DNA from 2 places in the Mycolicibacterium neworleansense genome. Region 1 is predicted to be linked to the other one. Evidence: riboswitches for the same ligand, from Rfam matches in the RefSeq annotation. Region 1 holds a riboswitch; the other holds the start of a gene.
The links. A riboswitch is a leader RNA that binds a small molecule or an ion and turns the genes downstream of it on or off. The one in region 1 is predicted to bind glycine.

Region 1 (15,459 bases):
CCGGAATACTCTGGCGCCCAATGAAATAACCACTGGTGACGCGCCAGAACTGACGACCCCACGTGGTGAGACGGGCCAGCACGGCCCCCACCGCCACCAGCGCCACCGCGCCGATCGCCCACGCCTTGAGGACCCAGAAGATCGACGCCAGGATCTCGTTGCCCCAGTCCAGTGACTGGGTGAACATCTCCATACCCCCGGAAGTTACCGGGAATCACCGCCTGATCAGCGTTGCTTGACGAGGTCGGCCGCGTCGTCCTCGACCTCGCCGAGCGACCAGCGTCCCTCGCCGTGCAGCTGCAGATGCTTCTCGTGGTGCTGGCCCACGGTGCTGCGGTGGGTGACGCTGACCAAGATGGTCTCCGGCAGCTCGGCCCGCACCAGCGCGTACATCGAGTACTCCAGACCCTCGTCGAGCGCGGAGGTGGACTCGTCGAAGAACACCGCGCGCGGCCGGGTCAGCAGGATTCGCGCGAACGCGATCCGCTGTTGCTCACCGGGGGAGAGCACCTTGGCCCAGTCGGCCACCTCGGACAGCCGCTGCGAGCACTGCGGCAGGGACACCTTCTGCAGTGCCGCGTGCAGTTCCTCGTCCGGGATGCTGCCCGGCTCGGCGGGGTAGGAGACCACGGCGCGCAGATCGCCGAGCGGCACGTACGGCATCTGCGACAGGAACATCGTCTCGTTGGCGTCCACCGGATAACGGAAGGTCCCGGTGGCGTACGGCCACAGCTGCGCCAGGCTGCGTAGCAGCGTGGTCTTTCCGGCGCCGGACCTGCCGGTCACGATCAGGGTGTCGCCACAGTCCAGTCGCAGGTCCAGGTTGTTCACCAGCGGCTCGCCGGCCGGGGTACGCACCTCGACCGCCTCGAGCTCGACCAGGCAGTCCTTGCTCGGCTCGACCGTCAGCTCGGGCAGGTCGCGGGCCTGCTCGTTGGCCACCACCAAGCCGTGCAGACGCAGGATCGACGCCCGCCACCCGGCGAAGGCGTCGTAGGAGTTACGGAAGAAGGACAGGGAGTTCTGGATGCTCGTGAACGCCGACGACGTCTGCGTCACCGCGCCGAGCTTGATCTCACCGGCGAACAACCGCGGCGCCTGCAGCAGCCAGGGGAGCGGGACGATGATCTGGCTGATCGACAGGTTCCAGCCGTAGAACTTGACCGAGCGGTTGATGAAGCGGCGGTAGTTGGACACCACCGGTTCGAAACGCTGCCGCAGCTGCAGCCGCTCGGCGATCTCGCCGCGGTAGAACGCCACCGCCTCGGCGGCGTCACGCAACCGCACCAGGGCATAACGGAACGCGGCGTTGTACTTCTCGTTGTCGAACGTGAGCCGGATCAACGGATGACCGATCCAGAACGCCACGATGCTGGCGATCAGCACGTAGAGGATCCCGATCCAGAACATGGCCCGGGGCATCGTGATTCCGAACAGCGTGAGGTTGCCGGACAGGTTCCACAGGATCACGGTGAACGAAACGACCGACGCCACCGCATCGATCGCGCCGAACAACAGCGTGCTCTTGCTGAGATTGTTCGGATTGTTCGGCAACGGCCCCACACCGGCGGTGAAGATGTCGATGTCGGACTGGATACGTTGATCGGGGTTGTCGATCGTGTCGTCGATGAACCGGGTGCGGTAGTAGGCCTTGCCGTCGAGCCAGTCCCCGGTGAGCCGATCGGTCAGCCAGGCGCGCCAGGCCAGCATGAACCGCTGCATGATGAACAGGTCGAGCATGACCCGGACCACATGCAGCACGGCCAGGAAACAGAAGATGGCCAGCGCCGTCCAGAAGCCGGTGACGCCGGACTGCTTGACCTGCTCATTGCCGGCGGCCAAACCCTGACTGGCCACCTGGACACCGGTCATCATGTCGCTGCCCTGATAGCTGAAGAGCACGTCGAGCCGCACACCGACGATGACCGACAGCAGGATCGTGCCCAGCCACAGCCAGACCTTGCCGCAGCCCGGGCCCACGAAATAGGCGCCGGTGATACGCCAGAACTGTCGTCCCCACTGGGTCACCAGACCGACCACCGTGAGTACGGCCAGCGTGCCGACCGCGGCGATACCCCAGGCGATACCGATCCACCTGAGCGAGGCGATCAGCTCATCGCCCCAGTCGAGTGTCGGGCTGAACATGTCCATGCGGGCAAAGTACCCCCAACAACCGGTGCCAGCCTCGTGGGACGTCTCCAGGCGTGGCCCCGCCGATCCCGTCCGGGGTCACACTCAAAGGCATCCGCCGCGTCCGCGTACCGTGAACATGTGCCGAAGACGTCCAACGCCAAACCGGGCCGTGTGAGCAGCAAGTTCTGGAAGCTATTGGGGGCCAGCACCGAGCGGAACGAGGCCCGGTCGCTCTCAGAGGTCAAGGGTGCGGCCGGATTCGAGGACAAGGCTGCCAAACTCGATGACGAGCAGCTCACCAAAGCCGCCAAGCTGCTCGAACTGAAGGATTTGGCCGCGTCCGCGGACATGCCTCAGTTCCTGGCGCTGGCCCGGGAAGCCGCCGACCGGACGACCGGTCTGCGGCCCTTTGATGTGCAGCTGCTCGCCGCCCTGCGCATGCTCGCCGGCGATGTCGTCGAGATGGCCACCGGCGAGGGCAAGACCCTGGCCGGGGCGATCGCGGCGGCGGGCTACGCGATCGGCGGCCGGCACGTCCACGTCATCACGATCAACGACTACCTGGCCCGTCGTGACGCCGAGTGGATGACCCCGCTGCTGGAGGCGATGGGGCTCTCGGTCGGCTGGATCACCGCCGACTCCACCGCCGAACAGCGTCGCACGGCCTACGAGTGCGATGTCACCTACGCCTCGGTCAACGAGATCGGGTTCGACGTCTTGCGTGACCAGCTGGTCACCGATGTCGCCGACCTGGTCTCACCGAACCCCGACGTGGCACTCATCGACGAGGCCGACTCGGTGCTCGTGGACGAGGCGCTGGTCCCGCTGGTCCTGGCCGGCACCAGCCATCGCGAACAGCCGCGCGTCGAGATCATCCGGATGGTCGGCGACCTCATCAGCGGACCCGGTTCCGACGAGAATTTCGCGACCGACGACGACAACCGCAACGTGCACCTCACCGAGGCCGGAGCCCGCAAGCTGGAATCGCGCCTTGGCAACATCGACCTGTACTCCGAGGAGCACGTCGCCACCACCCTCACCGAGGTCAACGTGGCGCTGCACGCGCATGTGCTGCTGCAGCGCGACGTGCACTACATCGTGCGTGACGGTGCGGTCCACCTGATCAACGCGTCGCGCGGGCGCATCGCCTCGCTGCAGCGATGGCCGGACGGCCTGCAGGCCGCGGTGGAGGCCAAAGAGGGCATCGAGACCACCGAGACCGGCGAGGTGCTCGACACGATCACGGTCCAGGCGCTGGTCAACCGGTATCCGACGGTGTGTGGCATGACCGGCACCGCGCTGGCCGCCGGCGAGCAGCTGCGCCAGTTCTACAAGCTCGGGGTGTCGCCGATCCCGCCGAACAAGCCGAACATCCGCGAGGACGAGACGGACCGGGTGTACCTCACCGAGGCGGCCAAGAACCACGCCATCGTCGAGCACATCGCCGACGTGCACGCGACCGGCCAGCCGGTGCTGGTCGGCACCCACGACGTCGCCGAGTCCGAAGACCTGCACCGCAGGCTGGTCAAGGCCGGGGTTCCCGCCGTCGTGCTCAACGCCAAGAACGACGCCGAAGAAGCGGCCGTGATCGCCGAGGCGGGCAAGCTGGGCTCGGTGACGGTGTCCACCCAGATGGCCGGCCGTGGCACCGACATCCGGCTGGGCGGATCCGAGGTCGGCGACGACTCGCCGGAGAAGGAGAAGGTGGCCGAGCTCGGCGGGCTGCATGTCGTGGGCACCGGACGGCACCACACCGAACGACTGGACAACCAGCTGCGCGGGCGCGCCGGGCGTCAGGGCGACCCCGGCTCGACGGTGTTCTTCTCCAGCTGGGAGGACGAGGTGGTGGCGTCGCACCTCGACGACACCAAACTGCCCACCGAAACCGACGACGACGGCCGGATCATCGCGCCCAAGGCGGCGGGTCTGCTCGACCACGCCCAGCGCGTCGCCGAGGGCAGGCTGCTCGACGTGCACGCCAACACCTGGCGCTACAACCAGCTGATCGCCCAGCAGCGCGCCATCATCGTGGACCGCCGCGAGACACTGCTGCGTACCGATACCGCCCGCCAGGAGCTTCAGGCCCGGTCCCCGGAGCGCTACGCCAAACTGGCCGAGGAGCTGGGTGAGGACGGCGAGGAGAAGCTGGAGAAGATCTGCCGGCTGATCATGCTGTACCACCTGGACCGGGGCTGGTGTGACCACCTGGCCTTCCTCGCCGACATCCGGGAGAGCATCCACCTGCGGGCCCTGGGCCGCCAGAACCCGCTCGACGAGTTCCACCGGATGGCCGTGGACGCGTTCGCCTCGCTGGCTGCCGATGCCATCGAGGCCGCCCAGCAGACCTTCGACACGGCGGACTCGATCGAGGACGAGCCGGGAATCGACCTGTCCAAGCTCGCGCGGCCGACGTCGACGTGGACGTACATGGTTCACGACAACCCGCTCAACGACGACACCATGTCGGCGCTGAGCCTGCCGGGTGTGTTCCGCTAAGTTTTAGGCATGGACCACGCGCCTGCTCCCGAGGGCAGGAGCGCACCGGCGCCGACTGCCCGCGATCGGGTGCTGACCGTGCCCAACGCGCTCAGTGTGTTGCGCCTGGTGTTGGTGCCGGTGTTCCTGTGGCTGCTGTTCGGGCTGCACGCCAACGGCTGGGCCGTCGCGGTGCTGATGTTCAGCGGCTTCTCCGACTGGGCCGACGGCAAGATCGCGCGCCTGGTGGACAATCAGTCGTCGCGGCTCGGCGAACTGCTCGATCCACTCGTGGACCGCATCTACATGGTCACCGTGCCGGTCGCCCTGGCGTTGTACGGCGTGGTGCCGTGGTGGCTGGTGCTGACCCTGCTCGGCCGCGATGCGCTGCTCGCCGCCACGCTGCCGCTGCTGCGCAGCCGGGGATTGACCGCGCTACCGGTGACGTATCTGGGTAAGGCCGCCACCTTCGCGCTGATGTCGGGCTTCCCGTGGGTACTGCTCGGCCAGTGGGACGCGACGTGGAGCCGGGTGGCGCTGGCCTGCGGATGGGCCTTCCTGCTGTGGGGCGTGGCGCTGTACCTGTGGTCAGCGGTGCTGTACCTGATCCAGGTGACGATGGTGGTGCGACAACTCCCGCCGCGGTCATGAGCACCCTGGGCGGCTACGAGTCGGGGGCCGGCCTCAACGACCACGAGGCCCACGCACCCAAGCGCATTCCGCTGCCCTCGCTCCTGAGGTCGTTGTTGTCAGAGCATCTCGACCCCGGATATGCCGCGGCCGCCGCGGCACGCGAGGCCGGTGACCGGCCGCGCCCGGTCAGGCCCAGACGGCCGCCCCGGCCGCCCGGGAAGCCCAGCACACCCTGTCCGGGCGGGTGCGTGCGGCTCAGATCGGCGCGGACAAGGCCAGTTCCGAGCGCGACGCGCTGGTGGACCAGGTGGACGCCGAGCGGCGGAGCCGGCTCGGTATGGACGAGAACGGTCAGCAGCTGCTGGGCAGTCTGGATACGGCCAACATCGAGGCCGCGGCGGTTCCGATGATCGGTCCCGGGCTCACCGTCACGGTCACCGATCCCGGCCTGTCCAAAGATCTGAGCGATGTGTCCAAACAGCGGGTGGCCGGGGGTCAGCAGATCATCCTCGACCGGGATCTGCAGCTGGTGGTGAATTCGCTGTGGGCCAGTGGGGCAGAGGCGGTTTCGGTGGGTGGCGTGCGGGTCGGCTCCGGTGTCACCATCCGTCAGGCCGGCGGCGGAATTCTGGTGGACAACCAGCCGATCACGAGTCCGTATGTCATTGTGGCGATCGGACCGCCGAAGGGGATGGCCGACACGTTCGATCGCACTCCGGGTCTGCAGCGGCTGCGGCTGTTGGAGACGTCGTACGGGGTCGGGGTGAATGTGAGCGCGGGCGACGGTCTGACCGTGCCCGCGGTGTCGGTACGAGATGTCAACTTCGCCAAACAGATTGGATAGGCCTGACGTGCACAGGATTGACCGTTAGATGATCGGGATCGTCGCACTGGTCGTCGGGATCGTACTCGGGTTGGTGTTCCACCCGAGCGTCCCCGAGTTCGTCGAGCCCTACCTTCCGATCGCCGTGGTGGCGGCACTCGATGCGGTCTTCGGCGGGTTGCGGGCCTATCTGGAGCGGATATTCGACGCCAAGGTGTTCGTGGTGTCGTTCGTGTTCAACGTGTTGGTGGCCGCCTTGATCGTCTACGTCGGCGATCAGCTGGGCGTCGGTACCCAGTTGTCGACGGCGATCATCGTGGTCCTCGGTATCCGCATCTTCGGTAACGCCGCCGCGTTGCGGCGCAGGTTGTTCGGCGCCTGACATGAGCGAACCCGAGTCCAAATCCCAGGCCGAGCCGGACGAACCCGCCGGTGCTGCCGAGCCGGACCAGTCCGAGGCCCCACCGGCAGCCGAGCCCGAGACTCGGCCCGAGGCCGAACCCGAACACCAGCCCGACCACCACGGCGAGCACCACGGCCGCCACGAGATGCCGGCGGATGTCTCGCCGCGCCGGTTCCGGAATCTGCGGATCGTCCAGCGCAGCCGATCGCAGCTCGTGTTCGGCGGTCTGGGGGTGCTGTTGTGCATTCTGCTGGGTATGGCGATCGTCACGCAGGTTCGCCAGAACGAGTCAGGAGATTCGCTGGAGACCGCGCGGCCGGCAGACCTGCTGGTGCTCCTGGATTCCCTGCAGCAACGTGAAGGCTCGCTCAATACCGAGGTGGCCGACCTGCAGCGGACCCTGCAGCAGCTGCAGGCCTCGGGCAGCAGCGATCAGGCCGCGATCGAGAATGCCCAGTCGCGGCTGGAAGCGCTGTCCATCCAGATCGGGACCGTGGCCGCGACGGGTCCCGGAGTGACGCTCACCATAGAAGACAACGCGCCCGGGGTGCCCGCCGAGACGATGCTCGATGTGATCAACGAGTTGCGGGCGGCCGGGGCCGAGGCCATTGAGATTCGCGGCGGCGATCAGGCGTCCGCGGTACGGGTGGGCCTCGACACCTGGATCATCGGTGCACCAGGCGCACTCACGGTCGACGACGTGACCCTGCGGCCGCCGTATTCGGTTCTGGCGATTGGGGATCCGCCGACACTGGCCGCCGCGATGAACATTCCCGGCGGGGCAATGGACAGTGTCAAGCGCGTCGGCGGCACGATGGTGGTACAACAAGCCGAGCGTGTCGACGTCACCGCCTTGCGGCAACCGAAACCACGCCAATACGCTCAGCCCGTCAAGTGAGCAGCAACCAACACCTCCAGACCAAAGGAGCGCCGTGAGCGAGATCCCAGCCGACCTCTACTACACCTCGGAACACGAGTGGGTATTGCGTACCGGTGACGACACGGTGCGCGTCGGCATCACCGATTACGCGCAGTCCGCGCTGGGCGACGTGGTGTTCGTCCAACTGCCCGACGTCGGGGCCCAGCTGGCCGCAGGCGATGCGTTCGGCGAGGTCGAGTCGACCAAGTCGGTGTCGGACCTGTACGCCCCGGTCGCAGCGAAAGTCGTTGCGGTCAACGGTGATCTGGACGGCAGCCCGCAGCTGGTCAATTCCGACCCCTACGGCGAAGGCTGGCTGGTCGATCTGCGCCTCGAGGAGGGCACCCTGGAGGACGCCCTGGGCGGTTTGCTCGACGCGGACGGCTACCGCGCCGCCGTAACCGAGTAACGAGTTGTTAGGGTTTCGAGGGCCGGTCGCCGAGACCGGTTGGGCCGTGCCCGGCGCGCAGATATCTCCCCATCGGATCCGGCGGTGGTGGACCCAATGATGCCTGATGCGCGGTACGGTCGACGTGAGACCGACGATGGGCTGGGGCCACGCCGGGCAACGCCACAGCAGCCAGTGAGGAGCAGCGGGTGACGGACAAGGACAGCAATTTGGGGGCCGACCAGTCGGAAGACGTGACGGTGGAGACCACATCGGTTTTCCGCGCGGATTTCTTGAACGAACTGGATGCGCCCGCAACGGCCGGTACCGAAGGCGCCGTTTCCGGTGTCGAGGGCCTGCCCGCGGGTTCGGCATTGCTCGTCGTCAAGCGCGGACCGAACGCCGGATCGCGTTTCCTGCTCGATCAGCCGACCACGTCGGCGGGGCGTCACCCGGACAGCGATATCTTCCTCGATGACGTCACGGTGAGCCGCCGGCACGCCGAGTTCCGGTTGGAGAGCGGCGAGTTCCAGGTTGTCGACGTCGGCAGCCTCAACGGCACGTACGTGAACCGCGAGCCGGTCGATTCGGCCGTACTCGCCAACGGTGACGAGGTGCAGATCGGGAAGTTCCGCCTGGTGTTCCTCACCGGACCTCGGTCTGACGACGACAGCGGCTCCGCCAGCTAGCCGATGACTGCCCCCGACACACCTGCGCTGGCCGGGATGTCGATCGGCGCAGTGCTCGACCTGCTGCGGGGCGACTTTCCGGATGTCAGCATCTCCAAGATCCGGTTCCTCGAGGCAGAGGGGCTGATCACGCCGCAGCGCACCGCGTCGGGGTACCGGCGGTTCACTGCCTACGACTGTGCGCGGCTGCGGTTCATCCTGACCGCGCAGCGTGACCAGTACCTGCCGTTGAAAGTGATCAAGGCTCAGCTGGACGCCCAACCCGACGGAGAGTTGCCACAGGCAGGATCCGCGTACGGGGTGCCGCGTTTGGTGCCGGTATCCGAGCGTGGTGACCACGGAGGCGACGTGGCGGACGGTGCCGCTGGTATTTCGGGGGTGGCACCGACCCAGGTCCGGCTGTCCCGCGAAGACCTGCTGTCCCGGTCGGGGATCGACGAGGAGATGCTGGGAGCTCTGCTCCGCAACGGCATCATCACCGCCGGGCCCGCCGGGTTTTTCGACGAACATTCCGTGGTGATCGCCCAGTGTGCGCGCGCCCTGGGTGACTACGGTGTCGAGCCCCGGCATCTGCGGGCGTTCCGCTCCGCGGCGGACCGGCAATCCGACCTGATCGCCCAGATCGCGGGCCCAGTCGGCAAGGCGGGCAAGGCCGGAGCCCGCGACCGTGCTGATGACCTGGCCCGTGAAGTGGCGGCCTTGGCGATCACGTTGCACACGTCACTGATCAAGTCCGCCGTACGCGACGTTCTGGATCGCTGAGGACTAGACTCGTTTTGACGGCCAGTTCGTCTAAGTCGGGACCCCTGGCGATCAGGTATTGGCGGACTGCGCGACGGACGAAGATTCGACGAAACGGCACGGCGGTGCGGAGGGCAGGCACAGATGGCTGAGGTTCGCGTGGTCGGCATTCGGGTGGAACAGCCGCAGAACCAGCCCGTGTTGCTTTTGCGGGAGTCCAACGGTGACCGCTACCTGCCGATCTGGATCGGGCAGTCGGAGGCGGCTGCGATCGCACTGGAACAGCAGGGCGTCGAACCGGCCCGGCCTCTCACCCATGACCTCATCCGAGATGTCATTGCCGCCCTTGGGCATTCCCTCAAAGAGGTGCGGATCGTCGACCTGCAGGAAGGCACCTTCTACGCCGACCTGATCTTCGACCGCGACATCAAGGTGTCGGCCAGGCCTTCGGATTCGGTGGCGATCGCGCTGCGCGTCGGCGTGCCGATCTACGTGGAGGAGGCGGTGCTGGCCGAGGCCGGCCTGCTGATTCCAGACGAGAACGACGAAGAGGCGGCCGGCACCGTCCGTGAGGACGAGGTGGAGAAGTTCAAGGAGTTCCTGGACAGCGTCTCCCCGGACGACTTCAAGGCCACATGATCGTCGCCCGCGCCCTGCAGATCACGGATGCGTCTCAAGTAGGCATACCGGGGTCAACACGCGGCGCGGGAGTCAATCGGGCGCGAATTCGGGCGCCATACTTTCTCTGCAGCGGGCAATCAGGGCCCGGTGGGAAGCGTATGCTCGACACATTCGAGCTCACAGCAAACCGCCGCGGCAGAAATTGCTGCGGTGCAGGACATAGCAGTACGGTGCGGGCGAGTTCGATCGGCGAGAGGATTCACAGTGGGTGACACGCCACGGCAGGAAGAGTTGGATCTGACCACCGGGAGCGGCGCGGAGCCGCCTGTCAGGCCCGTTGGCGAACCCGTGCAGGGCGGGCTGTTCCCCGACGATTCCGTGCCGGACGAACTGGTCGGCTACCGCGGTCCCAGTGCCTGCCAGATCGCCGGCATCACCTACCGGCAGCTCGATTACTGGGCCCGTACGTCACTGGTGGTTCCCTCCATCCGCGGCGCGGCCGGTTCGGGTAGCCAGCGCCTCTACTCGTTCAAGGACGTGCTGGTCCTCAAGATCGTCAAGCGCCTGCTGGACACCGGTATCTCGCTGCACAACATCCGGGTCGCCGTCGACCACCTGCGCCAGCGCGGGGTACAGGATCTGGCCAACATCACCCTGTTCTCCGACGGCACCACGGTCTACGAGTGCACCTCGGCCGAAGAGGTCGTCGACCTGCTGCAGGGCGGTCAGGGCGTGTTCGGCATCGCGGTATCCGGCGCGATGCGCGAGCTGACCGGCACCATCGCCGACTTCCCGGGCGAGCGCGCCGACGGCGGCGAGTCGATCGCATCACCCGAGGACGAGCTCGCCTCCCGTCGCAAAAGCCGCGACCGCAAGATCGGCTGAATCGCTCTCACCAACAGACACCTAGGTACCCCACATCAGGCGATGTGGGGTATCTGCGCGTCTGTTCGCGAACCGGTTGAAGCCCGGTAAGATGACGGACGCATCGCCCTCGTGCGGGAGAGTTTCGTGACAGCCAGCCACGGACGCCGAAGGAGCAATACCTCTCCGTCAACCTCTCAGGCACCCAGGACCGCGCCAGGCCCCGATGCCTCTGGAAAGTGGTGCCCGATGGGCACCCGCCCATGGGGAAAAGCCCTGTACCGGGGCTGAATCTCTCAGGCGCCCGGACCGGGTCGACGACAGAGGGAGAGGGACGCCTACGACGTCTGAGCACGTCTGCGCCTCAGGAGAGTGTCGTGTCCGACCAGCATCAATCGCGTTTCGCCGATCGTCACATCGGCCCGGACGCCACCGCCGTGAGCACCATGCTCGAGGTGATCGGCGTGACCTCCCTCGACGAGCTCGCCGCCAAGGCGCTGCCGGCAGGCATTCTCGACGCGCTGTCCTGCGACGGGGTCGCCCCCGGCCTTGAGGGCCTGCCCGCGCCGGCCACCGAGGAGGAGTCCCTGGCCGAGCTGCGGGCGTTGGCCGACTCCAATACGACCGCGGTCTCGATGATCGGTCAGGGCTACTTCGACACGTTCACCCCCGCCGTCTTGCGGCGCAACATCCTTGAGAACCCGGCCTGGTACACCGCGTACACGCCTTATCAGCCAGAGATCAGCCAGGGCCGCCTGGAGGTCCTGCTGAACTTCCAGACCATGGTGTCGGACCTGACCGGCCTCGAAGTGGCCAACGCCTCGATGCTCGACGAGGGCACCGCCGCGGCCGAGGCGATGACGTTGATGCACCGCGCCACCAAGTCCAAGTCCGATCGGCTGCTGGTCGACACCGACGTGTACGCGCAGACGGCGGCCGTGCTGGCCACCCGTGCAGAGCCGCTCGGTATCGAGATCGTCACGGCGGATCTGAGTCAGGGACTTCCTGGCGGCGAATTCTTCGGCGTCATCGTGCAGCTGCCCGGAGCCAGTGGGCGGGTCGTGGATTGGACGGGCCTGATCACCGAGTCCCACGAGCATGGTGCGCTCGTCGCCGTCGGCGCCGACCTGCTGGCACTGACCGTGATCACCCCGCCGGGCGAGATCGGGGCCGACGTGGCCTTCGGAACCAGCCAACGGTTCGGTGTGCCAATGGGATTCGGAGGTCCGCACGCCGGTTACCTGGCCGTGCACGCCAAGCACGCCCGGCAACTGCCGGGCCGGCTGGTGGGTGTCTCCGTCGATGCCGACGGGGCGCCGGCCTACCGCCTGGCGCTGCAGACCCGCGAGCAGCACATCCGTCGCGACAAGGCGACCAGCAACATTTGCACCGCGCAGGTGCTGCTGGCGGTGATGGCCGCGATGTACGCCAGTTACCACGGCTCCGCAGGACTGACCGCCATCGCGCGACGCGTGCACGGCCATGCCTCGGCGATCGCGGGCGCGCTCCGCGACGCGCTGGTGCACGACAAGTACTTCGACACCGTGCTGGCCCGGGTTCCCGGGCGTGCCGACGCGGTGGTCGCCGCGGCCAAGGCCAAGGGGATCAACCTGTGGCGGGTCGACGCCGACCACGTGTCGGTGTCATGTGACGAGGCGACCACGGATGAGCATGTGGCCGCGGTCCTGGAGGCGTTCGGGGTCGCCGCCGGCGCGCCGGCGACGGCGGGCATCGAGACGCGAACCTCTGAGTTCCTCACGCACCCCGCGTTCAACGCCTACCGCACCGAGACCGAGATGATGCGTTACCTCCGGTCGCTGGCCGACAAAGACATCGCCTTGGACCGCAGCATGATTCCGCTGGGCTCCTGCACGATGAAGCTCAACGCGGCCGCCGAGATGGAGCCGATCACCTGGCCGGAGTTCGGCCGTCAGCACCCCTTCGCGCCGGCATCGGACAACCCCGGACTGCGCAAACTGATCGCCGATCTGCAGGACTGGCTCACCGGGATCACCGGCTACGACCAGATCTCCTTGCAGCCCAACGCCGGTTCACAAGGTGAATACGCCGGATTGCTGGCCATCAAGGCCTATCACGTGTCCCGCGGTGACACCGAGCGCGACCTGTGCCTGATCCCGTCGAGCGCGCACGGCACCAACGCGGCATCGGCGGCGCTGGCCGGCATGCGTGTTGTGGTGGTGGCCTGCCGTGAGAACGGTGACGTCGACCTCGACGACCTGCGCGCGAAGATCGCCGAACACGCGGATCGGGTTGCGGCGCTGATGATCACCTACCCGTCGACGCACGGGGTGTACGAGCACGACGTCGCCGATATCTGCGCGGCGGTGCACGACGTGGGCGGCCAGGTCTACGTGGACGGTGCGAACCTCAATGCACTGGTCGGATTGGCCCGGCCGGGCCGCTTCGGCGGCGATGTCAGCCATCTGAACCTGCACAAGACGTTCTGCATCCCGCACGGCGGCGGTGGCCCCGGCGTCGGGCCGGTCGCGGTGCGGTCGCACCTGGCTCCGTTCCTGCCCGGTCATCCGCTGGCCGACGAACTGCCCGATGAGCACACCGTCTCGGCGGCACCGTACGGATCGGCTTCGATCCTGCCGATCACGTGGGCCTACATCCGGATGATGGGTGCCGAGGGCCTGCGCGAGGCGACGCTGACCGCGATCGCCTCGGCCAACTATGTGGCCCGCCGGCTCGACGAGTACTACCCGGTGCTCTACACCGGCGAGAACGGCATGGTCGCCCACGAGTGCATCCTGGATCTGCGGGGGATCACCAAGGCCACCGGCGTCACCGTCGACGACGTGGCAAAGCGCTTGGCGGACTACGGGTTCCACGCACCGACCATGAGCTTCCCGGTGGCCGGCACATTGATGGTCGAGCCGACCGAGAGCGAGAGCCTGGCCGAGGTCGACGCGTTCTGCGACGCGATGATCGCGATTCGCGCCGAGATCGACAAAGTCGGAGCCGGTGTCTGGACTGTCGAGGACAACCCCTTGCGCCACGCGCCCCACACCGCCGAGTGCCTGTTGGTGGCCGACTGGGATCACCCGTACACCCGCGAACAGGCTGCCTACCCGTTGGGCAAGGGGTTCCGTCCCAAGGTCTGGCCGCCGGTGCGTCGCATCGACGGCGCGTACGGCGACCGGAACCTGGTGTGTTCCTGCCCGCCGGTCGAGGCCTTCGCCTGAGCCGACACCCGCGGCCGGTGTGTGCCGGCCGCGGGAGGCCGCGGATCAGCCCAGCAGGGTATTGACGGCGGTGGTCAGCTCGGGTGAGGCCGAGCTGGAGACATGCTGGTAGGTGCCGCTGCTCGCCTGTGCGACGGCCTCCCACGTGGCCCGGTCCGAGCCACTGCCGAAGTCGATCACGTTGACCGCGACCGGCTTGGCGGGGTCGTACGCGCCGCGGATGAACTCCTGCAGCCCCGGCCCGTCCAGGCTCTGATCGGTGTGCGGTCCGGTGGTGATCACCAGGATCGAATTGGTCTGGCCCTCGCGGTATTTGGACAGTGCCTCGTTGTAGATCATCCGCAGCGTGGTGAACGACACCGCCCCGCCACCGGAGGCGGACTGTTCGTCGAGCGTCGAGGTCAGCGCATCCGAGCGGCGTTGACCGCTCACCGGTTCGGCCAGCGGCCCCGTGGAGACCTCCGAGCGGCCCTCGGTGCCGTCGAAGGTCCACAGGCCCACCGAGGCGGTGTCGGGTAGTGCCTTGAGCCGGCCGTTGATCGCGGCCACGACGTTGGCCAACCGGGATTTACCGCCCTCTTCGGTCGGCATCGACTGGTCGAGCATGATGGTGACCGCAGGGCTCCCCGTCGGCGCGGCCGTGGCGTTCGCCACGGTCACCCGCATGGTGTTGTCGCCGATCGACAATGGCGCGGCCAGCTGGCTGAAAGAGGTGACATCGCTGCTCGGCGGTGTCGTCCCCTCGGCACGGAAGCCGGCTTTCGCGAGCTCGGCGAGTTGTTCGGGCTTGCGCAGATACCGGGCGAATTCGCTGGCGGCGGTGACCTGTTCCTTCTCCAGCCAGTCCCCGGAGAGCAGCACCGTCGGGTAGTCGGCGGTGGCGGTCGGGCCGGGCGGCAGCCAGCCGGCCAACGAGGACTTGGCGTCATCGAGCGAGGTGCCCCGCTGGAAGATCTGTTGCTCGGTCGTGGCCACGGCGTGCACCGGCGCGGTCGCCGGATCGGAGGCATTGAGCAGCGCGTCCATGGCGGTTCCCAGCTCGGCATCGTCGAGTTTGGGCTGCCCGCGGAGCAGGCTGTTGACACCGCTCATGCCCGAGGTGGCAGGCGCGCCAGAGGGGGCAGCTGCCGCCGCGACCGCCTCGGCGGCCAGGGAGGCGGCGTCGCCGTTGCTGTGGGTCGGCAGAGCGAGTTTGAGGGTGCCCCAACCGGGCAGCTTGAGCGCGTTCATCGCGGCCGGGCTGCTCTGCAGCTGCGGCAGGGTGGCCCAGGTCTGTTGCGCCAACGCGTCTTTGAGCTGCGGACGGACCGCGAGCAGAACCGGCGAGGTGACCAGTGAGCGGCTGTCGCTGACGGTCTTGGCGCCCGCGGTCGCCTCCAGCCGGGCCTCGGCGATGCTGCTGGCCGGAATCCACAGTGCCGGCCGGTCGCCGAGCTCGCTCGGCCAGGCGTTGGCGAAGCCGCCGACCACACGGTCGGAGTCGGCGGACTGCACACGTACCTTGACGCAGCGGTCACCGACCGGGCTGACCGACTCGTTATAGGTGTTGGCCAGTCCCTCG
Region 2 (15,459 bases), on a different contig from region 1:
ACCTTCTTCTGCACGCGCTCGGTGTAGCCGGCGAGCTGGGGAACGAGGATGCCGGGGGCGGCATCGAGGCGACGTTCCCGCACCACCAGATGGGCAGCCAGGTCTCGGGTCGTCCAGCCCTCACAGAGGGTGGGCGCATCAGGTCCTGCTGCGCGCATGGACTCGACCAGGGCGGCACGTTCGCGCCGAGCGACAGTCATATCCCGACTCTAGAAGCTCTAGAAGGTTTTCACCCCTTCGACAGCGATGGTCATCCCGTGCCCGGTGCTGTCATTGCTGATCCGGGTGCCGTCCTTGCTCGCATCGATGGTCCAGCCCAAGGCGCTGTACCTGCGGTAGTCGAGGGTGACCACCGGTATATCGCCGAGGTTGCCCACTATCCACTTGATCTGTCCGTCCGGGGTGAGTCTGATGCCGTTGGCGTGCTCCCCGTCGATCACCGGTGAATCATCGAACTCCGACTCGCACCCGACATCCTGCTTTGACAGCTGGCAGCGGGTTCGGCCGGATTTGGTCTCGATGAAGACGTACCCGTTCTGCGGCTGCAGCGTTTCGGCGCCGGACGGCGGGACGGTACGGGAGGTGCTGGGCGGAGCCGCGGCGGTGGTGCTCGGCGAGGGTGCCGGGCTGGATCGGGTGGGCCGCGCCGTCGGGAAACTGGGCTCGGTGGGTGATTGTGGGCTGGTGCTGGGGGTGCCGTCGATGCTCGATTCGCAGCCGGACAGCACGGAACCGGCGACCAGTAGGGCGGCCAGGGCTTGCCACGCCTTCACCGCGCCAAGGCTACGCATCGCGCAGGGGCGCACCGGGTCATGACGCGCCGAACAGCCCTGCGTAGCCGTCAGACAGGGCGCGCAACTGCCCGGCTCCGTCGCCGTGGAACGACGCGCCGTGCATGATTGCCAAGGTGGCCGGATTCAGCTCGGCGAGCCCGGCCAGCGTCGGCGCCAGATTCGTGGTCAGGCCGGTGGCGTGGAACAGCCCCTCGGCTGCCAATGCCGGTGCCACACAATCCGACTCGGTCAGCGGCGGGCATTGCCCGGTATGGGTGAACAGGTCGCCGGCCAGCAACGTCGAGGTGGCCTCGTCGAACCACAGCCCGGCTTCCCAGTTGTGCGGCACATGTGGGGTGGCGATGAAGCGCAGACGGTGGCCACCGATGTCGTGCACGCCGCCCATGGGTGCTTCGACCGGCGGCCGGTCACACATGTCGGTCAGCGACAACATGATGGCCAGCGGGCCGTGGATCACTTCGGCATGAGGTGCGGCCGCCAGGAACTGGTTGACCGCTCCGCACTCGTCGGCCTCCAGGTGGCCGAATGAGATCCAGCGCAGCCGGGTCAGCGGCAGGACGCGCCCGATGGCCGCCGAGACCTGTGCGAACAGGAACCGGTGACCGGTATGGAACAGGAACGGCTCGTCGCCGGTGAGCAGGAATTGGTTGAACGTGAAGCCGTGCTCGGTGATCCCCGGTATCCAGGTGGACAGCCGGTAGATGTCCGGGGCGATCTCGTCGACGCGGGTTTCCAGGTCGGAGGCCATGGCTCCATGGTGCGCCCAGGGGAACGCGGCGTCTTGGGGTTTTCCCAGCTGCCTTACCTACAGTCGTCGCGTGCTCGGCAAAGCCCTCGACGCGTTTCTGGACTCCCCGCTGTCCGGAATCCTGCCGTGGGCGCTGATGGCCATCCTGGCCGGTCCGGGCCGGTACGAGATCGCGGTGATGAGTGCGCTCGGCATCTCGCTGCTCATTCTCGGCCTGACCTGGCGTCGCCACATCCCGGTGCACGTGCTTGAGGTACTGGGGGTGGCCTACTTCGTGGTGCTGGCCGCCGTGGGGCTGGTGGCGACCAGCGGCCAGAAAGCGTGGCTGGAGATGTGGTCGGGGGAGGTCACGAACGCCTCGCTGGCGTTGTTCGCCCTGGTCAGCCTGCTGATTGGCCGGCCTTACACGACGGCGTATGCGCGCGATGTCATTCCGCCGGACCGTTGGGACACGCCGCTGTTCAAGCGCACCAACGTGGTGGTGACGGCGGTGTGGGCGGCGGCCTTCGGCTTCTCGGCGTCGGTCGGCTTCCTCGGCGATGTGGTCTACGGCAGCACTGACAACTTCTGGACCGGCTGGATCCTGCAACTGGGCGCACTGTTCTTCGCCGTGGCCGTCACCGAGTTCTATCCCGAATACGCCCGCGCCAAGGACGCCGCGCACGCGCGCCACCCGGTGCCGTCGTGGTCACAGGTGTTCGAGTGGCTGCCACCGTTCGTGCTGGCCACCGGTGTCGCCGGTTGGCTGTTGGCGACGGTCAGCAGCGGGGTGGCGTCCGATCTGGTGGTGATCGGCGCGTTCGGGACGGCACTGCTACGGCTGCGCGATCATAGGGCGCGGTCGTCATGACCGGCCGGCTTCCGGCAGGAACTGGTTGTCCAGGAACTTCGCGTAATCGGGCAGCTGCGTGGCCGGGTCGATGGACTTCTGGGTTTTGGCCCACGCGCCGAGTTCGGCCAGCTTGTCCGCCAGGTCCGGCTTCAGCTGGAGGGTGAAGTCGAACTCGCCGAGCACGGTGTCCAGCAGTTGGGGGTCCAGCTGGGTGGCCTTGGCGACGGCGTCGGTGGCGGCCTTGTCGTGCTGGGCCAGCGCGGTGCCGGCGTCATCGAGTGCGGCGAGGAAGGCGCTGATCGCCTTGCCCTTGGTCGTGACGGCCGGTTCGGTGGCGACGAACAGGCTGTGCTGGTTGTAGGTGCCGCCGGACAGCGTCACCGCGTCGTCGCCGAGGGACTTTATCGTCTGCGCCTGGTACGGCTGGAAGATCGACACCGCGTCGACATTGTGCTGGGTGGCGGCGGTGACGATCGCCGACGGGGCGACCTGCACCAGCTCGGCCTTGATGTTGTTCTGCGCCAGCGCGTTCGAGACGTAGTATGCCGCGCTGGTGCCCAGTGGGGTGCCGATCGACTTGCCGGCCAGGTCCGCGACGGTGTTGATGCCGGCGCTGCGGCGGGCGACGATGCGTGAGCCTTCCCATCGGGAGCCGTCGGCGATCACCCGCAGGGTGGGGGTGCGGGTCAGTGCGGCGGAGGTCGGCACATCGGCGGCGGTGGTGATGTCGACCTGGCCGGCGGCTGCGGCTTGCAATGCCTCCACACCGGATTGGAAGTTCACCACCTTGACGTCCACGTCGTGCTTGTCGAACAGGCCGGTGTCGGCCGCGACGGGGATCTGTGCCCAGGACGGGTCGACGACGAAACCGACGGTGAGTTGGTCGGCGTTCGCGGTGCCCGAGTCCGAGCAGGCGGTGCCGGTCACAGCAAGGGCGGCAACGGCAACGGCAGCGGCGGCGATGCGCCGAAGAGGGGTCTTCACGGATGGATTCCTTTGCGGGGGTGGAGGGTCAGTGCACGACGTGGTCGATGCCCAGCTGGTGGTGCAGGGTCTTGCGGATCTCGCTGTAGCCGGGCTGGTCTGCCAGCGCGTCGGCCGGCCGGGGTCGGCTCAGCGGGTTGGTGATCTGGTCGACGATCTGGCCGTCGCGCAGCACGCTGACGGTGTCGGCGAGCCGGATCGCCTCGTCGATGTCATGGGTGACAAAGACGATCGTGCGGTTCAACCGCGTCCACAGATCGATCAGCAGATCCTGCATGCGCAGGCGGGTCAATGCGTCCAGCGCCGCGAACGGTTCGTCCATCAGCATCACGGCCGGTTCTCCGGCCAGCACGCGGGCGATACTGACCCGTTGCCGCATTCCGCCGGACAATTCGCCGGGCCGCTGCGCGGCCACCTCGTCACGCAGGCCCACCAGGTCGAGCAGCTCGTGAATCTTGTTCCGCCGCTGGGGTTTTGACAGTCGTCGAGCAGCCAGGGCGAAGTCGATGTTGTCGGCGACCGTCATCCACGGGAACAGCACGTCGCGCTGGAACGCCACACCCCGCCGAGGATGTGGTGCGGTGACGGTCTCGCCGTTGTCGGTCACCGTGCCCGTGGTCGCGGTGATGAGACCGGCCAGGCAGTGCAGCAGCGTGGATTTGCCACTGCCCGAGGCGCCGACGAGGACGGAGAAGGAGCCGTGGGGAACGGTCAGTGAAATGCCTTTGAGCGTGGGCTCCTGCTTGCCGGGGAACCTCACCACGAGATCGTGGGTCTGGATGGCCATCTCAGCGCTCCTCTTGGGCCCAGCGGGTAAATGGGGATGTGACCGAGGCGACCAGCAGGTCACACAGGGCGCCGACAATGCCCAGGATGATCAGGCAGAAGATCAGCCGGTCCGCTTGGGAGAACAGTTGTGCCTGCGAGATGCGGTAGCCGATGCCCGCAGTGGTGCCGGTCATCTCGGCCACCACGATGAGTACGAACGCCATCGCGGCGCCCACCCGCAGACCCGAGGCGATATCGGGGGCGGCCTCGGGCAACACCACCTTGGACAACGTCTGCCAACGGCCGGCCCCCAGGCAGCGGGCGGCCTTCAGATAGTCGACCGGTGTGCCGGCCAACCCGGTGTGGCTGTTGATCCACACCGGCACGAAGACGCCGAGCGCGATCACCAGGATCTTGCTGCTCTCGCCCAGCCCGAACCACAGGATCGCCAGTGGGACCAGACCGATCGTCGGGATCGGTGAGAACACCCGGAGCACCGGTTGCAGCAGGTTGCGACCAGCCGTGGTGGTCGCGGTGAAAACCGCCACGACGATCCCGATGGCCGCACCGATCGCGAAACCGACTGCGGCCCTGCGCAGACTGGCGAGGATGTCGTCGGCCAGCAGGCCCTCGGTCCACAAGGTGTGCCCGGCCGCGAGGATCTCGGGCACACTCGGGAACAGCTGCCGCGGGAACCGTCCGGTCGCCACCAGCAGCGACCACAACGCAGCGGCGATCCCCAACCCGGCGACCGTCCACCCGAGGACACCCAACCGGGTGAACGCCGACCGAAGCCGTGCCGGGCGGGCACCGTCGGGGCGGCTCATCGCAGGCGTGCGGACCGCCAAACCGGCTGTCATGGAAGGCTTCCCGGATCGGTACCGACAGCCTGCAGGGATGCGCGCGGAGTATCCGCCGGCACCCAGTCGAACGGCACGGCCTGCGACCGGTATACCAGCGCGGTCCTTGTGAGCCGGTCGACGCCGGGCACCCTGGTCTGCTTGACCTCGGGCTCGCCGGCCACGCCATAGCCCTGGTAGGGGCTGTGGTATTCCCACACCACGTCACCGTCGGGGGTGACCTGGAACAACCGGCCCTGCATGCCCTCGGTGATCAAGGTGTTGCCGTTGGGCAGCCGCTGGGCATTGCTGACGAACGAACTGAAGAAGGTCCACGACGGCAGACCGGAGTCTTCAGCGGTGTACTGCCACACGATTTCCTTGGTGGCGGGGTCGATTTCGAGAATCCGGGAACCGGCGTAGATGCCCAGTGGTGCCGGCGGGTAACCGGCGCCGCCCTGGTTGTCGAACACCAGGATGTTCCCGGCGCCGGGCAGCCCGGCGGCGATCATGTGCGGATTGTGCTGACCGGACGTCTGATCGACCGGACGAGGCACCTTGTGTACGTTGATCCGCTGGTGCTGCGCGCCGAACTCGGCGTCGTAATAGGGGCCCAGCTGCCAGGCGATCGTTCCGGACGACTTGTCGATCAAGGCGATGATGTTGGCCTTGCGGAAACTGATCAGGATGTTGTCGGGATGGAAGACGGAGTCTGGATCGGCGGCGTGCCACCGGTTGGGCCCCAGCGTCTTGGCGCTGTTCATCTCCAGATAACCCCAGGGATCGTCGGGGTCGCGGGTGACGGTCTGGCGCAGGGCATCCCAGCCCGCCTCAGAGAATCCGAATTCGTCGAGGTGATCACCGGCCAGCCACTGCCAGACGATCTCGCCCTCAGGTGTGACTTCATAAAGTCCCTGATCACCGACGGTATGTGTGCCGAGGCTCGGGACCACGCGCGGAACGGTCACCAGGATCAGCCGGTTGCCGTTGGGCAGCAGTTCCCAGTCATGGTTCTGCCGTGCCGCGCCGCCGGGTGCCTGCGCGCCCCATTCCCAGACGACGTCGCCATTCCAGTCGAGTAGGCCGACGGTGCCGTTGGCGTAGATGCCGCCGCGGGCATCGTCGCTGTCGGACAGTTGCACTCCGACGTCGCCGAGGCGGCCGGCGTTGAGGGCCGGATCCAGAATGCGCGGGGGCACACCGGCATACGGCCACTCGTGCACCACCGTGCCGTTGAGGTCGATCACCCGGGTAACGCCGTCGGCGCCGGTGAACAGGACATAGCTGTCATGGACAAGATGGGGATCGAGGTAGCTGACTCCGCTGAGACGTACGAATGCCATGTCAGTTACTCCACCAACGTCCGGTTACAACCACGGGTCCTCCTCGTTACGGTTCTAATCGATTAGCGTAGGCAGGCGAAGCGTGGGCGGAACCGTCACAATCGAGGTGATTCAAACTCTTTCGAGCGATCATCGACGAGCGGAGGGTCCACCCGTTGTGAGTGGGAAACGTCCGACCCTGGCAGATGTGGCCAGCCGCGCCGGTACCTCGACGGCGGTGGTGAGCTATGTGATCAACAACGGCCCGCGTCCGGTTTCAGAATTTTTGCGGGCCAAGGTGATCCGTGCGATCGATGAATTGAATTACCGGCCGGACGTGCGGGCCAGGGCGCTGCGCCGGTCGCGGCGATGGCGGCAGATCGGCCTGCTGGTACCCGACCTCACGTTGCCGCTGTTCGGCCAGTTCGTGGGGCGCATCGAGGTGGAAGCGCGGGCGCGTGATCACCTGACCCTGATCGGCAACACCGGATATGACCCCGAGCGGGAACTCGAATTCGCCACCGCATTCGCCGAGGTCGGCGTGGACGGGCTATTGGTGGTCGGGGCGGCCAACGCCGCGCAGACCGCGAATCTGTGTCAGCAGGAACGTATCCCGGTGGTGTGGATGCACAACATTCGCGGTGAGGTCGAGGCCGACATCGTCGGGGTGGACCACGTCCACGCCGGTCAACTCCTCGCCCGGCACCTGCTCGGCGTCCACGACTGTCGGGCGATAGCATTCGTGGGCGGATACACCGAGGCCGACGTCCAGCACGGTGACCGCGAAACCGTGCAGCAGCGTTTCGAGGGTGTCGCCTCCGTCGTCGGTGGCGACGTCCCGCTCATCCGGACCGACCTCACCCCCTCCGGGGCGTATACCGCGGTCAGCGAATTTCTGCGGAGCGCGGCCCGGGTCCCGCGGGCGCTCGTGGTGGGGACCTACGGCCAGTCGGCGGCCACGATTCGCGCGATCGCCGATGCGGGTCTGCGCGTCCCCGACGACGTCCGGGTGGTCGGATTCGACGGTGCCGCCGTCGATTACGGACGGCTGCGCCTCACCACCGCGCAACAACCCGTCGACGCGTTGGCCTGCCGGGCGCTCGGCCGGTTGCTCGGGGATCCGCCGGTCGACGACGAACTGGTGCCCACGCTGCGGGTGGGGGAGACCTGCGGCTGCGAATGAGCTAGGCGGCCGAGAAAAGCAACCCCCGGAGCGCGGTTTCGGCCAATCGCCGGGCGTGTTCCTCGGTGAGGGCATAGTGGCCGCTGAGGCGTCGGAAGATCAACGGGCCGAATAAGATGTCGATGACATCATCGATCGCGATACTCGCGTCGGCATCGCCGCGGGCCACGCCGCGTTGCCACAGTTCGGTGATGGCGGCGCGCCGGCCGTTGAGGAAGTACTGCCGGAAATATGCTGCGCCCGTTTGATCCTCGACGCACGCCGCGAGCAACTGCGCGAATACTTCACCCCGAGCCCCGCCGTAGAACGCCGAGACGCGCACCACCTGTTCTTCCAGGTCCCCTGCGGTGCTGCCGGTATCGGGCAGGGGCAACGCTTCGGCCATCATCGCTCCGAACGCCTCGGCGGCCACGGCGGTTCGCGACGGCCAGTGCTTGTACAGCGTGGCCTTGCTGGCGCCGGACCGGGCCGCGATCGCGTCCATGGTGGCCGCCGGGAACCCGCCCTCGTCGAGCAGGTCGGACGTCGCGACCAGGATGGCCTGATGGATGCGGTCGCTGCGTGCGCCGGTGGGGCGGACGAATTCCTCGCCCGCCCCGCCGACCGCTGTCTCAGCTTGCGGCGACATCGTCGAAATCCGTTGATTCCGAGACATTCCGCCACTGTGCGAGCTCGGCCTGTACGTGGGCGATCTTGCCCTCGACTGCCGCGATGGTGTCGTTGCCCAGCAGCAGGCGCAGCGGCGGCTGTGGTGATTCCACGACGTCGATGATGGCCTTGGCGGCTTTCACCGGGTCGCCGGGCTGGTCGTGGTTGCGTTCGCCCGCGGCGACACGCATCTGGCCGGCGGGGCCGTCGGTGTAGTCGTCGATGATGGTGCGCTGGGTCTGCAGGCTCGATGAGTCCAGGAAGTCGGTGCGGAAGTAGCCGGGCTCGACGACCGTGACGTGCACGCCCAGCGGTTGCAGTTCGGCGTGCAGTGCCTCGGACAGCGCCTCGACGGCGAACTTGGTCGAGGCGTAGACGCCCCAGCCGGGCGAGCCGACGAACCCGCCGACCGAGGAGATGTTGACGATGGTGCCCGACCGCTGGGCCCGCAGGATCGGGGTGACAGCCCGGGTCACGGTCAGCAGGCCGAAGACGTTGGTCTCGTAGACGGCGCGCACCTCGGCGTCGGTGGCCTCCTCGACAGCGCCCAGCAGTCCGCGGCCGGCGTTGTTGACCAGAACGTCGATGCGGCCGAAGCGATCCACCGCGGCCTGGGCGGCCTGGGCGGCCTGCTCCTCATTGGTCACGTCCAGGGCTACGGCGAGCACGTTCTCGTCCTCGCCGAGGGCGGCGGTGACGGCGGCGGCGTCGCGCGCGGTGGCAACCACCTGGTGGCCGCGGTCCAGGGCGTCGCGCGCGATCTGCAATCCGAATCCGCGGGAAGCTCCGGTGATGAACCAAACGCTCATGTCTTTGACCACCTGTTCTTTGTGTATCTGAACTGTACGTCCAGTTTAGTTGTGCTGATGGCCGTTGCAACCGGGGCGACGGCGGAGTTATTCCGGCCCGGTCGAAGAGGCAGTGTGGTTGTGCGAATGCTCAAAGGCGGTCGTCGGTGTTTGGGCGATATCTGCTCGCTACGGATGTCCGCCTCCAGTGATGCTGGCAGTCGAACACCCGGCAAGTCGAAAGGCTGGAAACCACAGATGAGCACGCGTAACGGCATCATCGGCGCACTGCCCGCCACCAAGGTCCCCCGCTATGCCGGCAAGGGCACGTTCGCCCGGATCGCGGACATCCACGAGGTGTCCGACTACGACATCGCGATCCTCGGTGTGCCCTTCGATGGCGGCACGTCCTACCGGCCCGGTGCCCGCTTCGGTCCGATGGCCGTCCGCCAGGCTGCTCGCACGCTGCGCCCCGGTTATCACGTGGAACTCGGCGTCGCCCCGCTCGAGCATGTGCAGGTGGTCGACGCCGGCGACGTCGCCGTCACGCCGTACAACATTGCCGAGGCCTGCCGGCAGATCCAGGATCACGCCTCCGACATCCTGGCCGGCGGCGACCGGCGTATCGTGGCCATCGGCGGTGACCACACCATCGCGCTGCCGAACCTGCGCGCCCTGCACGCCAAGCACGGCCCCGTCGCACTGGTCCACTTCGACGCCCACCTCGACACCTGGGACACCTACTTCAACGCCCCGGTCACCCACGGCACGATCTTCCGGCGGGCGTTCGAGGAGGGCCTGCTGATCGAGGATCACTCGATCCACGTCGGCATCCGTGGCCCGATCTACGACCAGATCGACCTCGACGACGACGCCCGCATGGGCTTCAAGATCATCCGGGCCGGCGACCTCGATGTGATCGGCACCGACGCGGCCGTCGACGTCGTGCGCCGCCGGGTCGACGACGTACCGGTATACCTGTCCGTCGACATCGACGTGCTCGATCCGGCGTTCGCGCCGGGCACCGGCACCCCCGAATCCGGTGGTCTGACCTCCCGCGAGCTGCTGAAGATGCTGCGCAAGATGTCGGGGCTCAACATCGTCGGCGCCGACGTCGTCGAGGTGGCCCCCGCCTACGACCATGCCGAGATCACCAGCGTGGCAGCGGCCACCGTGGTGTTCGACATCGTGTCGCTGATCGTCGCTGGACGGGTGTCAAATCTGCCCGTGAACGGAGAAGTTGCGGCCACAGCGCCCTAGTCGAGTAGCATCCGTCACATAACTCAATACGTCGTTGACGCACTGTGGGAGAACCTCCGCTTCGGAGGCGCCGTAGGAGCAACTCCTCCCCGGGAATCTCTCAGGCCCAATACCGCAGTGTCGAGACAACTCTGGAGAACAGCGCGATCACGTGTATCGGGCTTACCGAAGGGGACAGGCGCTACGCGCTAAAGCTCTCAGGTTTCAGGACAGAGCGGGGAGGTGTTACTTCACGACGCATCGCGTAACCGCGGTGCCCGAAACCGGAGTCACCTCATGCCTGAGTGCACCGCAATTGTCAACGACGTCAACACTTTTCGCGACAGACACATCGGCCCCGATGATGTGGGCGAGCGGCACATGCTCGGTGTCCTGGGGTTCGCCTCCACCGACGAGTTGATCGACAGCGCGGTGCCGCAGCAGATCCGCTGCCCCGAAGGCCTGCGCCTGCCCGCCGCGCGGTCCGAGCCGGAGGTGCTGGCGGCGCTGCGCGAGCTGGCCGAGGCCAATCAGCAGCGAGTTCAGATGATCGGTCTGGGGTACTTCGACACCGTCACCCCGGCCGTCCTGCGCCGCAACATGCTGGAGTCACCGGCCTGGTACACCGCGTACACGCCGTACCAGCCGGAGATCTCGCAGGGCCGGCTCGAGGCGCTGCTCACGTTCCAGACGCTGATCGAAGATCTCACCGCGCTGCCGGTGGCCGGTGCGTCCCTGCTGGACGAGGCCACCGCGGTGACGGAGGCGGTGCTGCTGATGCGGCGGGCCAACAAATCGGTGTCCTCCGACCGCGTGATCCTGGACGCCGATTGCCTGCCGCAGACCCTGGCCGTCGTGCGTGGGCGGGCCGAAGCGCTCGGCGTCGAAGTCGTGGTCGCCGATCTGTCCGATGCACTGCCCGACGGCGACGCATTCGGCGTCGTCTTCCAGTCGCCGGGCGCCAGCGGTGCCGTCCGTGATCTCGCTCCGCTGATCGCCGCGGCACGTGAACGGGGCATGCTCACCACCGTCGCCGCCGACCTGCTGTCGCTGACCCTGCTCACGGCCCCCGGTGAACAGGGTGCCGACATCGCGGTGGGGTCGGCCCAGCGATTCGGTGTGCCCCTGTTCTTCGGCGGCCCCCATGCCGGGTACATGGCGGTGCGGTCCGGGCTGGAGCGCATGCTGCCCGGCCGCCTGGTGGGCGTCTCGGTCGATGTCGATGGCAAGCCCGCCTACCGGCTCGCACTGCAGACCCGCGAGCAGCACATCCGCCGGGACAAGGCGACCAGCAACATCTGCACCGCGCAGGCGCTGCTGGCCAACGTCGCCGCCATGTATGCCGTCTACCACGGTCCGGAAGGGTTGCGTGCCATCGCAACCCGCGTCCACCGGCATGCCGCCGCGCTGGCCGAAGGTCTGCGCGCCGCCGGCCGCGAGATCGTCCACGACCGGTTCTTCGACACCGTGATGGTCCGGGTCCCCGGCCGGGCACCCCTGATCGTGGCGGCCGCCGACTCCGCCGGTATCAACCTGCGGCTGGTCGACACCGACCATGTCGGGATCTCCTGCGACGAGTGCACCACCGACGAGGTGATCGGGCGCGTGCTCGACGTGTTCGGTGCGGCCCCAGCCGCCGCCGGCCATCCGTTCGCACTGCCCGCCGCGCTACTGCGCACGTCGGAGTACCTGCGGCACCCCGTGTTTCATTCGCACCGGTCCGAGACGGCGATGCTGCGATTCCTGCGGGAGCTCTCCGACCGGGACCTGGCGCTGGACCGCACCATGATCCCGCTCGGGTCGTGCACCATGAAGCTCAACGCCGCCGCCGAGATGGAACCGATCAGCTGGCCCGGGTTCGCCGGCATCCACCCGTATGCGCCGGCCGGGCAGACCGCCGGCTACCGCGAGCTGATCGGCGACCTGGAATCGTGGCTGGCCGAGATCACCGGCTACGACCGGGTTTCGTTGCAGCCCAACGCCGGATCCCAGGGTGAACTCGCCGGCCTGCTGGCGATCAACGCCTACCACCGGTCGCGCGGCGAGGACCACCGCGACATCTGCCTCATCCCGCAGTCGGCCCACGGCACCAACGCGGCCTCGGCGGTTCTGGCCGGAATGCGGGTGGTCGTGGTGAAGACGGCGGCCAACGGAAACATCGACCACGACGACTTGGCGGCCAAGCTCGCCGACCACGACGGCCAGGTGGCAGCGATAATGCTCACCTACCCGTCCACCCACGGGGTGTACGAGACCGACGTCCGCGCCGTGTGCGATCTCGTGCACCGCGCCGGCGGACAGGTCTACGTCGACGGTGCCAACCTGAACGCGCTTGTGGGACTAGCCAAACCCGGTGAGTTCGGCGGCGACGTCTCGCACCTGAACCTGCACAAGACGTTCTGCATCCCGCACGGTGGCGGCGGCCCGGGCGTCGGGCCGGTCGCGGTCCGTGCCCACCTGGCACCGTTCCTGCCCGGCGACCCGTTGCAGGACGGTGCGGCACCGGTGTCGGCGGCCAACTATGGGTCGGCCGGCATTCTACCGATCACCTGGGCGTACCTGGCACTCATGGGCCCGGACGGATTGACGGCCGCCACCAAGGCCGCGGTATTGGGCGCCAACTACCTCGCGAGGTCGCTTGCCGGGCACTACCCGGTGCTCTATACCGGGGACACCGGGCTGGTCGCGCACGAATGCATCCTCGATCTCCGGGACATCACCAAGCGCACCGGAGTGACCGCAGAGGATGTCGCAAAGCGGTTGATCGACTACGGTTTCCACGCCCCGACCCTGTCCTTCCCAGTCAGCGGCACACTCATGGTGGAGCCCACCGAATCGGAGGACCTGGCCGAGCTCGACCGGTTCATCGAGGCGATGATCGGCATCCACGACGAGATCAGCCGGGTCGGCTCGGGGGAGTGGGCGCTCGACCACAGCCCCCTGCGTCAGGCCCCGCACACGGCCGAACAGGTCACCGACGCCGAGTGGGCACTTCCCTACAGCAGGCAGTACGCGGCGTATCCCGTTGCCTCCCTGCGTCTCAACAAGTACTGGCCGCCGGTCCGCCGTATCGACGGCGTGCACGGCGACCGCAATCTCGCCTGCTCGTGCCCGGCACCCGAGGCGTTCCAGACCGACACCGCAGAGATCCTTCAGGAGGCTTTCGCATGACCGACAACCACACCCCGGCTTCCCCGCTGCTCAACGAACATCGAGGGCTGGGAGCCACATTCACCGACTTCGCCGGATGGGCCATGCCGCTGAAGTACGGCAGCGAGCTGGCCGAGCACAAGGCGGTCCGCGAGACCGCCGGACTGTTCGATCTGTCCCACATGGGCGAAATCGCCGTCACCGGGCCGCAAGCCGGTGAGGCGCTGGACTTCGCACTGGTCGGCGAGGCGTCCAAGATCGGCATCGGCCGGGCCAAGTACTCGCTCATGTGCGACGCCGACGGCGGGGTGATCGACGATCTGGTGGTCTACCGGCTGACCGACAACCGCTTCCTGGTCGTCGCCAACGCCGCCAACGCTCCCACCGTGGCACGCGAACTGGCAGACCGCGCCGCGCAATTCGATGCCGACGTGGACGACCAGTCCACGGACACCGCGCTGATCGCCGTTCAGGGGCCGGCCTCCGAAGCCATCATCAGCTCACTGGTGCCCGACGAGCAGCTGGAACTGGTCGCGCACCTGAAGTACTACGCGGTGACCGCGGCGCAGGTGAACGGCATCGATGTCCTGCTGGCCCGTACCGGCTACACCGGCGAGGACGGCTTCGAGCTCTACGTGCCCAACGCGCAGGCCGTGGCGTTGTGGCGGGCGCTGCTGGCGGCCACCACCGCCGCGGGCGGCGCACCCGCCGGCCTGGCCTGCCGCGACACGCTGCGGCTGGAAGCCGGGATGGCGCTCTACGGGCACGAACTCACCCGCGAGCTCAACCCGTATGCGGCCGGTCTCGGCAAGGTCGTCCGCCTGGGCAAGGAGTTCGTGGGACGCGAGGCGCTGCAAGGACTTTCCGAACAGCCCGTCTCGCGCGTCCTGGTCGGGCTGAAGGGCGCCACCTTGCGCTCTTCCTTCGACAGCCGCGGCCCGCGCCGGCTACCCCGTCGTCGACGCCGAGGGGGCCGCGGTGGGAACGGTGACGTCAGGCGCACTGTCGCCGACCCTTGGCTACCCCATCGCGCTGGCCTACCTCGACACGAGCCTGGCCGAACCCGGAACCCTGCTGCAGGTCGACATCCGCGGCAACAAAGAGCAATTCGAAGTCACCCCGGCGCCGTTCTACCGCCGCAGCTGAAAGGACCCCCACATGACAAGCCAGACCATCCCCGACGACCGCAGCTACACCGAGGAACACGAATGGGTGCTGATCGCTCCCGGCGCTGCCCTGCCGGACACCCCGGTGCGCGTCGGCATCACCTCCGTCGCCGCCGCAGCACTCGGTGACCTGGTGTTTCTCGACCTCCCCGAGGTCGGAGCCACCATCACCGCGGGCGAGACCTGCGGGGAGGTGGAATCCACCAAGACCGTGTCGGAGCTCTACCCGCCCGTCAGCGGCACCGTCACGGCGGTCAACACCGAAGCCGTCGACGACCCCGCCCTGGTCACCTCCGATCCGTACGGATCGGGCTGGCTGTTCGAAGTTCAGCCGACCGCGGCCGGAAACCTTCTGACCGCAGCCGAATACGCACAGAAGAGCGAGGCCTAGCCATGAGCATCCTCGACGAACGTCTCGCCGACTTCGACCCCGAGATCTTCTCGGCGATCGGCCACGAGCTGCACCGGCAGCGGTTGGGACTGGAAATGATCGCCTCGGAGAACCATGCTCCGCTCGCGGTCATGCAGGCGCAGGGCTCGGTGCTGACCAACAAGTACGCCGAAGGCTATCCGGGCCGCCGCTACTACGGCGGCTGCGAGCACATCGACGTGATCGAGCGGCTCGCCATCGACCGGGTGAAGTCGTTGTTCGGGGCTGAATTCGCCAATGTGCAACCACATTCGGGTGCCCAGGCCAACGCCTCGGTCATGCATGCGCTGATCAAGCCCGGCGACACCATCCTCGGCCTGTCACTGGACTGCGGTGGGCACCTGACCCACGGCATGCGGCTGAACTTCTCCGGCAAGCTCTACAACGTCGCCGCCTACGGGGTGTCCAAAGAGGACTACCTGATCGACATGGATGCGGTTGCCGAGGCGGCACGCGAGCACCGGCCGCAGCTGATCATCGCCGGCTGGTCGGCCTACCCCCGGCAGCTGGATTTCGCCCGGTTCCGTGAGATCGCCGACGAGGTCGGTGCCTACCTGATGGTCGACAT

Region 2: it holds a riboswitch for glycine, as region 1 does, so the genes downstream of both, gcvP (aminomethyl-transferring glycine dehydrogenase) here and gcvP (aminomethyl-transferring glycine dehydrogenase) in region 1, are expected to answer to the same signal.

Annotation. Positions count from the first base shown of each region.
Region 1 is NZ_CWKH01000001.1:1,004,207-1,019,665, forward strand. It holds gene BN2156_RS04730 (ABC transporter ATP-binding protein/permease) at 1-193, opposite strand, end outside; gene BN2156_RS04735 (ABC transporter ATP-binding protein/permease) at 226-2,151, opposite strand; gene secA2 (accessory Sec system translocase SecA2) at 2,272-4,629, shown strand; gene BN2156_RS04745 (CDP-alcohol phosphatidyltransferase family protein) at 4,639-5,259, shown strand; partial or broken gene BN2156_RS04750 (DUF881 domain-containing protein) at 5,256-6,085, shown strand; gene BN2156_RS04755 (small basic family protein) at 6,114-6,446, shown strand; gene BN2156_RS04760 (DUF881 domain-containing protein) at 6,613-7,365, shown strand; gene gcvH (glycine cleavage system protein GcvH) at 7,400-7,795, shown strand; gene garA (glycogen accumulation regulator GarA) at 7,984-8,463, shown strand; gene ftsR (transcriptional regulator FtsR) at 8,467-9,225, shown strand; gene BN2156_RS04780 (bifunctional nuclease family protein) at 9,349-9,843, shown strand; gene BN2156_RS04785 (MerR family transcriptional regulator) at 10,090-10,710, shown strand; glycine riboswitch at 10,815-10,913, shown strand; gene gcvP (aminomethyl-transferring glycine dehydrogenase) at 11,067-13,898, shown strand; partial or broken gene BN2156_RS04795 (substrate-binding domain-containing protein) at 13,944-15,459, opposite strand, start outside.
Region 2 is NZ_CWKH01000002.1:319,420-334,878, reverse strand. It holds gene BN2156_RS17360 (TIGR03085 family metal-binding protein) at 1-200, opposite strand, end outside; gene BN2156_RS17355 (hypothetical protein) at 219-773, opposite strand; gene BN2156_RS17350 (oxygen-binding di-iron domain-containing protein) at 811-1,530, opposite strand; gene BN2156_RS17345 (hypothetical protein) at 1,613-2,392, shown strand; gene BN2156_RS17340 (ABC transporter substrate-binding protein) at 2,387-3,358, opposite strand; gene BN2156_RS17335 (ABC transporter ATP-binding protein) at 3,387-4,145, opposite strand; gene BN2156_RS17330 (ABC transporter permease) at 4,147-4,986, opposite strand; gene BN2156_RS17325 (aryl-sulfate sulfotransferase) at 4,983-6,308, opposite strand; gene BN2156_RS17320 (LacI family DNA-binding transcriptional regulator) at 6,466-7,470, shown strand; gene BN2156_RS17315 (TetR/AcrR family transcriptional regulator) at 7,472-8,098, opposite strand; gene BN2156_RS17310 (oxidoreductase) at 8,082-8,927, opposite strand; gene speB (agmatinase) at 9,165-10,166, shown strand; glycine riboswitch at 10,202-10,291, shown strand; gene gcvP (aminomethyl-transferring glycine dehydrogenase) at 10,443-13,316, shown strand; partial or broken gene gcvT (glycine cleavage system aminomethyltransferase GcvT) at 13,313-14,441, shown strand; gene gcvH (glycine cleavage system protein GcvH) at 14,454-14,852, shown strand; gene glyA (serine hydroxymethyltransferase) at 14,855-15,459, shown strand, end outside.